One region of the Microbulbifer mixtoriginis genome, then DNA from elsewhere that is predicted to be linked to it. Evidence: predicted binding sites of a transcription regulator. Region 1 holds the regulator's gene; each other region holds the start of a gene.
The links. Region 1 encodes LexA, which represses DNA repair genes until DNA is damaged. Its sites were predicted from a motif close to ACTGTNTNTANANACAGT; they were not measured.
Positions count from the first base shown of each region.

Region 2: a site for LexA is predicted at 2,450-2,467, ahead of recN (DNA repair protein RecN). Genes of this name have one in related genera too.
Region 3: a site for LexA is predicted at 2,547-2,564, ahead of uvrD (DNA helicase II). Genes of this name have one in related genera too.

Region 1 is NZ_CP174285.1:674,189-678,418, reverse strand. Features, by position in the region: gene ACJJI0_RS02940 (TetR/AcrR family transcriptional regulator) at 1-321, opposite strand, end outside; gene ACJJI0_RS02935 (LOG family protein) at 715-1,353, opposite strand; gene lexA (transcriptional repressor LexA) at 1,518-2,123, shown strand; gene ACJJI0_RS02925 (hypothetical protein) at 2,210-2,464, opposite strand; gene ACJJI0_RS02920 (DUF6586 family protein) at 2,568-3,056, opposite strand; gene topA (type I DNA topoisomerase) at 3,057-4,230, opposite strand, start outside.
Region 2 is NZ_CP174285.1:2,642,495-2,646,724, forward strand. Features, by position in the region: gene dnaK (molecular chaperone DnaK) at 1-1,507, opposite strand, end outside; gene grpE (nucleotide exchange factor GrpE) at 1,631-2,272, opposite strand; gene recN (DNA repair protein RecN) at 2,504-4,174, shown strand.
Region 3 is NZ_CP174285.1:3,486,667-3,490,896, reverse strand. Features, by position in the region: gene ACJJI0_RS15170 (GNAT family N-acetyltransferase) at 1-167, shown strand, start outside; gene ACJJI0_RS15165 (multidrug effflux MFS transporter) at 225-1,484, opposite strand; gene hexR (transcriptional regulator HexR) at 1,604-2,458, opposite strand; gene uvrD (DNA helicase II) at 2,598-4,230, shown strand, end outside.

The sequences.
Region 1 (4,230 bases):
CTGAGCATCCAGCCCAAGTTGGCTCAGACTGCCCAACCCAACTCGGTATAGGCTCTCCAACAACCCTTCAACCTTAAGTGGTTGGCCAGAAGCTATGCGTCGATCCAACTCTGCTTCCAGCGCATCGGTAAATGGTGTTAGGAAACGCTCAAAGACCGCCTGGATCAACTCTTTCTTAGAACCAAAGTGGTAGTTGACCGCCGCCAGATTGACTCCGGCAGTACTCGTAATAGTCCTGAGGGATGTCTCGGTAAAGCCGCGCTCGGCAAAGAGCGCTTCGGCAGCATCCAAGATGCGGTTAACGGTATCCATCTGGCTCATAGATATCAAACCACCATTTAAAACAGCTGTTTAATTTCGGCCAGAGTAACACACTCCCAGCTCGCTGGCGGCTTATTGCACATACAGAAAGAACGGTTGTAGGGGGAAGTCCAACCTGGCGAATCCCCATAGGCAAAATTGGTTTGGTAAATTGGCAGGATAAGATGTAATTACCGAAGCGACTGACCACTACCTCTTCCCATAGGCCTTAGTGCATTCCACTGCGTGGGAAGAAAGATAGGGGCGCTAACTACTATTTAGGGACGAGGCACAGCCGTAGGCTCTGTATTTGGCCTCTACTTCCTGTATTCCTGTTTTTTCTGCCTCCCCTACTCCTCGCCCTATCCGATTGTTAATTAATAAAGAAAGTAACCTAGACATCTCGAAAACTTTTTAATCCCTGGCTCGCATATATTTCATAATCAAATCTGCAGCCTCTTCTACTGCATCCACCACATGAAACAGGTCTAGATCAGCAGAGTCGATACAATTCCGTTCCAATACCGTATCTACCAGCCAATCGTACAGCCCTCCCCAATAACGCTTGCCCACCAAAACTATTGGGAATCGCCGTACTTTTTGAGTTTGTACTAATGTCAGCGCCTCAAATAATTCGTCCAGCGTGCCGTAGCCCCCGGGTAAACCCACAAAGCCCACGGCATGCTTCACAAACATAAATTTACGCACAAAGAAATAGCGAAAATTCAAACTGATATCTTGGTAAGGATTGGCTGCCTGCTCAAAAGGCAGCTCGATATTTAATCCGATTGAAGTACCAGGCTGCTCAAAAGCCCCACGATTACACGCCTCCATCAGACCCGGCCCGCCACCGGTCATCACAGGTATCCCCTCTGCTGCTAAAAGCTCCCCAAGCTTCACCCCTTGCTGATATTCCTGGCTATCTTCAGTGAAACGCGCACCGCCAAAAACTGTTACCGCCCCGTTAAGCGCAACCAAACGCTCAATTCCATCAACCAACTCAGATTGAATGCGCAGAACTCTCCAGGCTTCAGCCATTTTCGCATCAAGCATTATTGTTCTCCCTTGCTGTCAGTTCTTTCAACTTTTCTTTTCATTCCTTGTTTTCTTAAACAATGTAGCAGCTGGACTGCAGGCAGGTGCTCAGTTTGCGAGATCCTTAAATCTGTATATAATCCCAGCAACTGTATAAAAATACAGAAACGCTAGGTAAATCTATGACCAATCTCACAGCACGCCAGACTCAAGTATTAGAGCTGATAAAAGCCTACCTGGACGACACAGGTTACCCTCCCACCCGCGCAGAAATCGCCCAAGAGCTGGGCTTTCGCTCGCCCAACGCTGCAGAGGAACACCTCAAAGCACTGGCACGAAAAGGAGCCATTGAGATGGTTGCCGGTGCCTCCCGAGGTATTCGAATTCCCGACCACCAATCGGGACTTCCCATCGTGGGGCGTGTCGCCGCAGGCAACCCTATTCTGGCAGCCGAGCATATTGAGGATTATTGCGACCTGCCCGCCAGTTTCTTCCACCCACCGGCAGATTATTTATTGCGGGTACACGGCATGAGTATGCGAAATGCCGGCATTCTCGACGGGGACCTTCTGGCAGTACAGAAGACCGAACAAATCAGAAACGGGCAGATTGTGGTTGCGCGGATTGATGATGAAGTAACCGTTAAGCGCTTCCGCCGTAAAGGTAATCAGGCAACGGTACAACTCCTGCCTGAAAACGAAGACTTTGATACCATCCAAGTAGATATGCGGGATAAGAACTTTGTAATCGAAGGATTAGCGGTGGGCGTTATTCGCCAAACTCCGTGAGACTAAAAGATTTACCGCCAATCAAATACAACAACAGCGGCTTCTAGCCGCTGTTGTTTCACTTAATTTTTCGCCTTTACCATAGATTAGTGAATCGTATGGTTAACCGGCATCGACTCTTCCTCTTCAAAGTAACCTGGCTCCAGGTCATCGAGATTTTGCACGGCTTCTATACCCGCCTCTAACATGGCCCGGGCTACCGCTACCTTGTGCTTTCGCAAAAATTGGAGACTCTCGGCTGAGAAACGAATACTCACCAGAGGGTCCTCCTCATGGCCGGCACGGCGCAGAGCCACATCGCCATTGGCCAACTCGATAATCTCAAAAGTTTCGGAGGACATTTGCTTTCCCTTCACTGCACATCAGTTTGCGCCCAGTGTACCACAGGCAATTTAGAAGTTTCAGTGGGCGCAAAAAGATGAATAGAAAGGTAGCGGAGCCCTCTTAGCACTCCTCGAGATTGGCACGCTGTCTAAGTATCAGCTCACTGAGAGCTTTGTGCCATTTAAGCAGCACCTCGAAAGAAAGCTCAATTGGTACTGGTCCGGCGATATTGTGGGTCGGAATAAGGTTGCCAGCTTGCCCCTTTTCCTCCGCTAATGTAGGCAGCCTTAAGAGCTGGTTCCACGCGCGTAATAATTCGCTAAGCCAACTCCCTGGCTCTGAGAGCAATAACTGCAGTTCACTTACTTCAAGGCTCGCTCTCCCCTGGCTGTGTAGGCTATCAAAAATAACCTGTACAGACTCCGGCTCAAAACCCAATTGCAGCTGGTGTGACAGTTCAGCCAGGAAAGCCTGATAGGCTTTCCACAGCTGCAACAAAGCACCTTCTTCCAGGGCCATTCGCTGAATAGTAGAGTCATAACTACTTGTGGCCAGCAGCTGACTCTTACGCAATGCCGAAGTGACTAGGCCGGTATAGGGGTTACTCATTTACTTTTTTGCCGCCGCTTTCTTAGCTGCCGGCTTTTTCTTGGCCGCCGCTTCGACTTTCCAGGAGCCATCCCGGTAAAAAGCCTTCCAACCCGTGGCCTTTCCATCCTCCTCAGACTGAACATACTGCTCTTGGGTCTTACGGCTGAAGCGAACTACCGTATCGCGCCCCTGATCATCCTGTGAGGGAGCCGAGAACAAGAAACTGTACTTAGGGTCAATCTCACTTTGGTGAGGCAGTAGCTCTTTTATCAGCGGGGCACGGGTCTCACGGTTTTTCGGAAACTGGCTGGCGGCCAGGAATAATCCGGAGGCACCATCGCGGAGAATGTAATGATCCTCAACCTTCAGGCAAGCCAACTCCGGCATAGGAACCGGATCCATTTTGGGTGGCGCCGGCTGGCCATTTTTCAACAGCTTGCGGGTGTTCTTACAGGCTTCGTTAGTACAGCCAAAGTATTTACCAAAACGGCCTGACTTCAGCTGCATGTCGCTACCGCACTTGTCACACTCAATAATCGGACCGTCGTAGCCCTTGATTTTGAACGTGCCCTGCTCTACCTCGTAACCATTACAGTCTGGGTTATTTCCGCAGATATGTAGCTTTCTCTGCTCATCAAGCAGATAACTATCCATCGCCGTGCCGCACTTAGGACAGCGGCGTTTCTCCCGCAGCTGGCGGGTTTCGGCATCTTCATCCTTATCCGCGTCCACGGCCTCATCGCCTGAGACCAGATTCATCGTGTTGGTGCAACGCTCCTTAGGAGGAAGCGCGTAACCGGAGCAACCAAGGAATACACCGGTAGAACCTGTGCGGATCTGCATATGGCGACCGCACTTACTGCACTCGATATCAGTATCTGTCGGCGTGTTGCGCCGCATACCCGCATCACTGGACTGAGCTTTTTCCAACCGAGAAGAGAAATCCTGATAAAACTCGTCGAGTAACTGCTTCCAACCTTTATCGCCATCGGCAACCGCATCCAGAGATTCCTCCAGGCTTGCGGTAAAACCGTAGTCCATCAGATTTTTAAAACTTTCGCTGAGGCGGTCGGTGACAATATCACCCATTTTTTCCGCATAAAAACGGCGGTTCTCAAGCCGCACATAGCCCCGATCCTGAATTGTGGAAATAATAGAGGCATAGGTTGAGGGCCGGCCAATACCACGCTTT
Region 2 (4,230 bases), 2.0 Mb from region 1:
CCTTGATCACGATGGACTGCTCTTTACCAGTCGCCTTGTCTTTCGCGTGTACGTGCAGGATACCGTTGGCATCGATATCGAAAGTCACTTCGATCTGCGGCACACCGCGGGGGGACGGCGGGATATCGGCCAGGTCAAAACGACCCAGGGATTTGTTCTGGGAAGCCTGCTTGCGCTCACCCTGTACCACGTGAATGGTTACCGCAGTCTGGTTATCTTCCGCAGTGGAGAACACCTGGGACTTCTTGGTGGGGATAGTGGTGTTTTTGTCGATCAGCGGAGTCGCAACGCCACCCATGGTTTCGATACCCAGGGTCAGCGGAGTTACGTCCAGCAGCAGTACGTCTTTAACATCTCCGGACAGTACGGCGCCCTGGATAGCGGCACCCATGGCAACGGCTTCGTCTGGGTTAACGTCTTTGCGCGGCTCTTTACCGAAGAACTCGGTAACTTTCTGCTGTACCAGCGGCATGCGGGTCTGACCACCAACCAGAATTACTTCGTCGACGCCGGAGGCGGACAGGTCGGCATCTTGCAGAGCGATTTTTACCGGCTCCAGGGAGCGAGTAACCAGATCTTCTACCAGGCTTTCCAGCTTGGCGCGGGTCAGCTTAACCACCAAGTGCTTGGGACCGGTGGCATCTGCAGTGATATACGGCAGGTTGACTTCAGTCTGCTGGCTGGAGGACAGCTCGATCTTGGCTTTTTCTGCAGCTTCTTTCAGGCGCTGCATCGCCAGGGGATCGCCTTTCAGGTCGATGCCTTGGTCTTTCTTGAACTCGTCTGCGAGGTATTCGATCAGGCGCAGGTCGAAATCTTCACCGCCGAGGAAAGTGTCACCGTTGGTGGACAGTACTTCGAACTGCTTCTCACCATCTACGTCGGCAATTTCGATAATGGAGATATCGAAGGTACCACCACCCAGGTCGTATACCGCTACAGTGCGGTCACCGCCCTGCTTGTCCAGGCCGTAGGCCAGAGCAGCAGCAGTTGGCTCGTTGATAATACGTTTAACGTCCAGGCCCGCGATACGGCCGGCGTCTTTGGTGGCCTGGCGCTGGGAGTCGTTAAAGTAAGCCGGTACAGTAATTACTGCAGCGTCAACTTTCTCGCCGAGGAAGTCTTCTGCTGTCTTTTTCATTTTCTTCAGAACTTCGGCAGAGATCTGCGGCGGAGCTTTTTTATCGCCTTTCACTTCTACCCATGCGTCGCCGTTGTCGGCTTCAGTGATGGTGTAAGGCACCATCTTGATATCTTTCTGTACAACGTCGTCTTTGAATTTACGGCCGATCAAACGCTTAACCGCAAACAGAGTATTCTGGGGATTGGTCACCGCCTGACGCTTGGCAGACTGACCTACCAGGATTTCGTTGTCGTCAGTGAAGGCAACAATAGAAGGTGTAGTACGATCGCCTTCGGCGTTCTCGATTACACGCGCTTTGTCACCATCCAGTACCGCCACACAGCTGTTGGTGGTACCCAGGTCGATGCCGATAATTTTTCCCATCTGTAAAATCCTCATTTGTTACGCGCTGCCAGCTCTGTTCTGTATGCAGCGCGCGAATAATTCTTGATGTCAGCTATATTGGTGCCGGCCAGCGAAATTCAAGGCCGTTTCACGCATTTGCCGTTACGGGGCCTTACTAACCACAACCATGGCCGGGCGAACCAGGCGACCATTGAGGCGATAGCCTTTTTGAAATACCTCTAGAACCGTGTTCGGCTCCACCTCCCCATTCGGCACCTGGGTCATGGCCTGGTGCAACTCTGGGTCGAAGGGCTCTCCCGCTGGATCGACAACTTCCACAGAATTTTTCGTCAGGGTGTCGACGAAAGATTTGTGAGTAAGCTCGATACCTTCCACCAATGCTTTATTGCTTTCATCAGCGCTATCAATGGTGGCGAGGGCGCGCTCCAGGTTGTCCACAACCGGCAACAAATCCTGCAGCAGTTTTTCCACTGCAAATTTGCGTGCGCGATCCACATCCTGCTGGGCGCGACGACGGGCATTCTGTTCCTCAGCCTGGGCGCGCAGAGCGAGGTCTTTCTGCACCACTAACTGCTCTTGCAGCTTGATAATTTCATCGTGCAGCGCATCGGCGCTCTCGGCTTCTTCGTGCAATGCTTGCTCAGCCTGCTCGCGCTCGGTCGCGGTGGGATCTTCAATCTCCGCGGAAGCCGCCTCGTCTGTCGCTGTCAGGTGCTCATCAGCCAGTGCTTCCGGCTGCACCCCCTCTGTAATCTGATCTTCTTCGCTGCGCTCTCTGGCCACTGCTTTCTCCGTCGCGTCGACTCTGTCAGTAATGAGTTGGGCCCGTCCTGCGGGCTCTGGGGGCTATATGGGGCCATCCCCGCACAGTTCAAGTGGTTTTTTGCGCTAGCGCGCAATAGCTGGAAAATCTGCGCTTGACGCTATAGCTAACCAGAAAGGAATACTGTATAAATAACCACTGATTGGGTATTCAGACCCGCCCATAAGAAAGGACACAGAAGCGATCTCTATATGTTGCTGCACCTGTCTATCAGCCAATTCACCCTGGTGGACCAACTGGAGTTGGAGTTCGGCCCAGGTACCAGCACCCTCACCGGCGAGACCGGCGCGGGCAAATCCATCACCCTAGATGCACTCGGACTCGCCCTGGGTGGTCGCGGCAGTGCCGAACTGGTACGCGCTGGAGCCAACCGCGCCGATATCAGTGCTACCTTCGATATCTCCGGCTACCCCAACGCCAGCGATTGGCTTAAATCCCAGGAGCTAGATAGCGGGCAGGAAGTGATACTGCGCCGCACCATCGGCGCCGATGGCCGCTCACGGGCCTATATCAACGGCCAGCCGGTGACGCTGCTGCAGCAGCGCGCCCTGGGTGAGCAACTGATTGATATCCACAGCCAGCACGAGCACCAGTCCCTGCTGAAGAAGGAAACTCACCGCCGCCTGCTCGATGAGTTCGCCCAAGCCCAGGAGCTGGCTGCCGAAACCCGCAGCCGCTATAAGACCTGGCAGGACCAATACCGCCGCTACCGCAATCTGGCCGACAGCGTTGAGGAGGCCGAGGCGCGCCGCAACCTACTACAGTACCAGCTGCGCGAGCTGGAACAACTGGATTTGAGCGAAGGTGAGATAGAGGCACTGGAGAGCGAGCAGCGTCAGCTGGCCAATGCCGGCGATATTCTTAACGGCAGCTATCAGCTGGCCGCGCTGCTGTCCGGCGGTGAGGGCGATATCGCCGAACAACTGCACCGAGCCCTACAACTGCTTTCCGCCATGCCTGAACAGGCGCCGGCCCTGGTCGAGGTAGCGCAGATGCTCGATAGTGCGCGAATCCAGATCGACGAAGCGGCCGGTACTTTGTCGCGACATATCGATCGCTTCGAGATGGACCCTGAGCGGCTCAGTGAAGTTGAGGAGCGCCTCAGTGCAATTTACCAGGCGGCGCGCAGACACCGTGTACAACCCAGTGAGCTACCGGCCCTGCAGCGACAGCTGCAAGAGGAACTGGAAGATATCGGCACGGAAGATACCTTGGAGCGCCTCGCCGAAACCTGCAGCAAACTGGAAAAAGAGTTTCGGGCAGTCGCAGCAAAATTAAGCGAGCTACGGCGTGAGGCAGCGATCACACTCGCCGAATCGGTCAATCGGCAACTGGTGGATTTGGCCATGCCGCACGCCAAGGTCGAACTTGCCTTACAAGCTCTCGACAAGCCTTGCAGCCACGGCCTGGAGGAAGTGGAAATTTTAATTTCCACCAACCCCGGCCAGCCACCGCGCCCACTGGGCAAGATCGCCTCCGGCGGTGAGCTTTCTCGGGTAAGCCTCGCCGTTCAAGTGGTCACGGCACAAACTTCACGCACCCCCACCCTGGTCTTTGATGAAGTGGACGTCGGCATTGGTGGCGCCACTGGAGACGTGGTAGGCCGACTGCTGCGCCAGCTGGGAGAGACCCGCAATGGCTGTAGCGGCCAGGTGATCTGTGTCACCCACCTGGCTCAGGTGGCTGCGCGAGCCCACCGCCAATATCTGGTGGAGAAGCACAGTGATGGTGAGCAGGCGTTTGTGGCTTTGCGTGAATTGAAAAACGGCGAGCGCCGCGAAGAGATCGCACGCATGCTCGGAGGGCAACCCAGCCCGCAGTCACTGGCCCATGCGGAAGAGATGTTGACCAGGACTCTTTAAGCTGCCCCCACAATCTCAGAACAGCCCTTCAACCGAGGTTCAAAGCTGACCATCGG
Region 3 (4,230 bases), 2.1 Mb from region 1:
GGGTAGGAAGGGCATTGATGGGATATTTAATAAAAGAGGCCTATGAGCGGGGTAGTGCCAAAATAAAGTGGGAAGTTCTTTCTACTAATGTAGATGCACAAGCTTTTTATCAACAACTAGGTGGAGCTCCGGAACAGAAGTGGCAAATATGGTCCCTGAGTACTTAGCCAATATGGCCGGGCCGAAATACCCTCTTTTCAATAGATGAACACAAAACTGACTCTTCAACGCGGGGTAAAGCGCCTGGTGATTGGTATATCCGAGTCGATGGGTTTGCGTGCCTGGGCGATTACCAGACTGGAGAACAGGGCCACTACTGCACACCCAAACATGGACGCGGCAATAGGAACCAGGGTGCCTGTGTGCAGGCTGCTTACCAATCCGCCCAGCACGCCGCCGGTGATAAAAATTGTGGCGCCATACAGGGCGTTAGCGCTGCCGCTGATTTTGGGAAAAAACTCCAGATAACAGGCGGCGGCATTGGGCCCGGTAATACCGATACAGCTCATTACCAATACCAGCGGTACCATCCACAGAGTCAGTTCTTTAATACCGGTCAAAGTGCCGAGTAATAGCAAACCACAGCCGAGCATCTGCAGAGTGACGCCAGCCAATAAAATATTGCGCGGCTGGAACAGGTTGAGCAGGCGGATATTGACCTGCACCATACAGATCAGCCCCAGAATACAGGCGCCAAAGAACAGCGGGAAGCGGCTCGGACTGACACTGAAGTAGTCCATAAAGACAAAGGGTGCGGTGGTGATATAGATAAACATCGAACCACTGACACAGGCCTGGGCGCCGAGAAAACCGAGGGCGCGGCGGTTGCGTAGCACTTGTCCATAAGTGGAAATCAGTGAAGCTAATGGCATCAACTGGCGCCGCGCGCGGGTAAAACGCGATACAGTTTCTGGTAACAGTAAGCGCACTAATAGCAGCATGGCAGCGGCGTACAGTAGCAGGAATACAAAAATACTCTGCCAGCCACCCACTGCTAGCAGTAGAGAGCCGATTACTGGAGCGATCAGGGGGGCGATCAGCATGATGGTACTGATCATAGAAATAATTTTGGCGGCTTCACGCCCACTGTGCAGATCGCGCACTATGGCGGCGCAAATCACTGTAGCAAAACCGCCCCCCACGGCCTGGAAAAAGCGCAGGATAATCAGTTGATCGACATGGTCGGCAAACAGGATCAGCAGTGAACTGACGATATAAATGCACAGGCCGATAGTGCCGACCAGTCGCCTGCCCCAACGATCGGAGAGGGGGCCGCCGAAGAGCTGGCCTAGGGCAAAACCCAGTAAAAAGCTGGAGACCGAATACTGCACCCGCTCCACTTCGGTATCGAGCGCACCGGCCATGGCCGGGATAGCCGGCAAGTAACTGTCGATGGAAAATGGCGTCAGGGAGACCAGCGCCGCTAGCCATACCACCAACCAGCGCGGTGCTTTTTGCTCAGCGGATAATGCGGTGGATGTCATGGAATTGCTCTGGAACGGCTAGGGGCACTTGTTGGCAGTGGCAGTAGATTGCCGGATACAGCAGGCATGGTAGAGGGGCTGCGACACATTATCCAGTGCCGCATTCTTGCAAATTTCCCTCAGTGTTTGTCTTCCCGCAATGTGTACAGGCCCTGCTTCAGCTTTAGTAGGTGCTCTTGCAACTGGGGGCCTTTGCGCTGGGCAACGCCGATGGCGAGCACATCGATCACCACCAGGTGGGCGATGCGTGAGGACAGTGGTGTATAGATCTCAATATCTTCTTCCACATCCACTTCTAGCGGGATACTGGCCTGCTGTGCCACCGGCGAACCGCTGGGTGCCAGGCCAACCACCAGAGCGCCCTGCTCCTTTGCCATGCTCATCGAGCGCAGTAGTGCCTTGGTGCGGCCACTCTGGGAGATAGCCACGACTACATCGCCCGGCTGCATAGACATGGCTGACATATTCTGGATGTGGTGGTCCGAGTGGGCGGCGGTGGCCAATTGCAGGCGGAAGAACTTGTGCTGGGCATCGGCGGCAACAGCACCAGAGGCGCCAAAGCCAAAGAATTCCACCCGCTTGGAAGCGGCCATCGCAGTGACAGCGGCCTCAAGGGCGCGGTCGTCAATTCTATCGCGCACTTTTAGCAGAGTATCTACTGTTGAGTCGAACACCTTGCGTTTGTACTCGGCAATGGTGTCGGTCTCGGTCACCGCGATTTGGCCGAAGCTGGGGCTAGAAGCCAGCTGTTGCGCCAGGTTCAACTTGAACTCCTGGAAGCCGGAACAGCCCACGGCGCGACAAAAGCGCACCACGGTCGGCTCGCTCACCTGGGCCTCGGTGGCCAGGTCGACGATGCGCATATGAATAATTTCATCGGGATTGGCGAGAATATACTCCGCCACCTTGCGCTCAGATTTGCGCATGGATGACAGTTGCTCACTGATTCGTTGCGTTACTTCCGCCGGTTTCACAGGACTTCCTTCTCTATGCCAGTTGGCGCAGTTTAGCCGCTGCGCCCCCGGCTGGCGAGGGGCTTTGCATTGTCAGCCGGGGTAAAATCCTGTTTATTTACACAGGTCTTATGCAGCAGCTCTGGTACAATCTTCGCCCATGGACGTATCTCAGATTTTAGACCCCCTCAACGACGCCCAGCGCGAAGCGGTAGCTGCCGCGCCCGGCAATCAATTGGTTCTGGCCGGTGCCGGCTCGGGCAAGACCCGGGTGCTGGTGCACCGCATCGCCTGGCTGATGCAGGTGGAGGGCGCCTCGCCCTACTCCATTATGGCGGTGACCTTTACCAACAAGGCGGCCCGCGAGATGCGCGCCCGTATCGAAGAGTTGCTGGGGGTGAATACCTTTGGCATGTGGGTGGGCACTTTCCACGGCCTGGCTCATCGCTTGCTCAAAGCCCACTGGCAAGAAGCCAAGTTGCCGCAGAACTTCCAGATTCTGGATTCCGACGACCAGCTGCGCCTGATCAAGCGGGTACAGGCAGATCTGGGGCTGGACGATAAAAAGTGGCCGCCGCGGGAAACCCAGTGGTGGATTGGCGCGCAGAAAGATGAAGGCCTGCGCCCGCAATATATCAATGCCGGCGCCGATCCCTGGTTGCAGACCATGGTGCGCATCTACTTCGCCTATGAAGAGGCCTGTCAGCGCGGTGGGCTGGTAGATTTTGGCGAGTTGCTGCTGCGCGCCCACGAACTTTGGCTGAATAACGACAGTATTCTGGCCCACTACCGCCGGCGTTTCCCCCATATCCTGGTGGATGAGTTCCAGGATACCAACACGATTCAATACGCCTGGTTGCGCCTGCTCGCTGGGGAGCAGTGCCATATCACCGCTGTGGGTGACGATGACCAGTCCATTTACGGTTGGCGCGGCGCCAAGATCGAGAATATCCAGCACTTTTCTACAGATCTGCGTGAAGTGCAGACGGTGCGCCTGGAACAGAATTATCGCTCCACTTCCACTATTCTGAACGCCGCCAATGCGGTGATCGCTAATAACAGCGGTCGCCTAGGCAAGGAGTTGTGGACCAAGGGTGAAGAAGGCGAGCCTATTGCCGTCTACGCCGCCTACAACGAGCAGGATGAGTCGCGCTTCATCGTCGAGCGTATCAATGACTGGGTGCGCGATGGCAATCGTCGCGACAGCATTGCCATCCTCTACCGCTCCAACGCCCAATCCCGGGTGCTTGAAGAGGGGCTACTGCGCGATCAGGTGCCCTACCGTATCTACGGTGGCCAGCGCTTCTACGATCGCCTGGAAATTAAAAATGCTCTGTCCTACCTGCGCCTGATCAGCAATCGCAATGATGACACCGCCTTTGAACGGGTAGTGAATACCCCCACTCGTGGTATTGGTGCGCGCACGGTGGAGATGGTGCGCTCCTATGCCCGCGAGCAGGGCTGCTCCCTGTGGCAGGCGGCCAAGCTGATGTTGCAACAGCGGGTTCTGGCTGCGCGCGCCGGCAACGCCCTGCAGAGCTTTCTGGATCTGATCAACCAGCTGGCTGCAAATGCGGAAGAGAAAGAGCTGGATGCCATTGCTGAGGATGTGATCGAGACTAGCGGCCTGCTGGAATTCCACGGCAAAGAAAAAGGTGAGAAGGGCCAGACACGAGTGGAGAACTTGCAGGAATTGGTCACTGCTTGTCGCTCTTTTGCCGGTGTGGACCTGCCCGAGGGCGAGGAAGATGAGGAGGAAATCCCTCTTCTTAACCAGTTCCTCGACAGCGCCG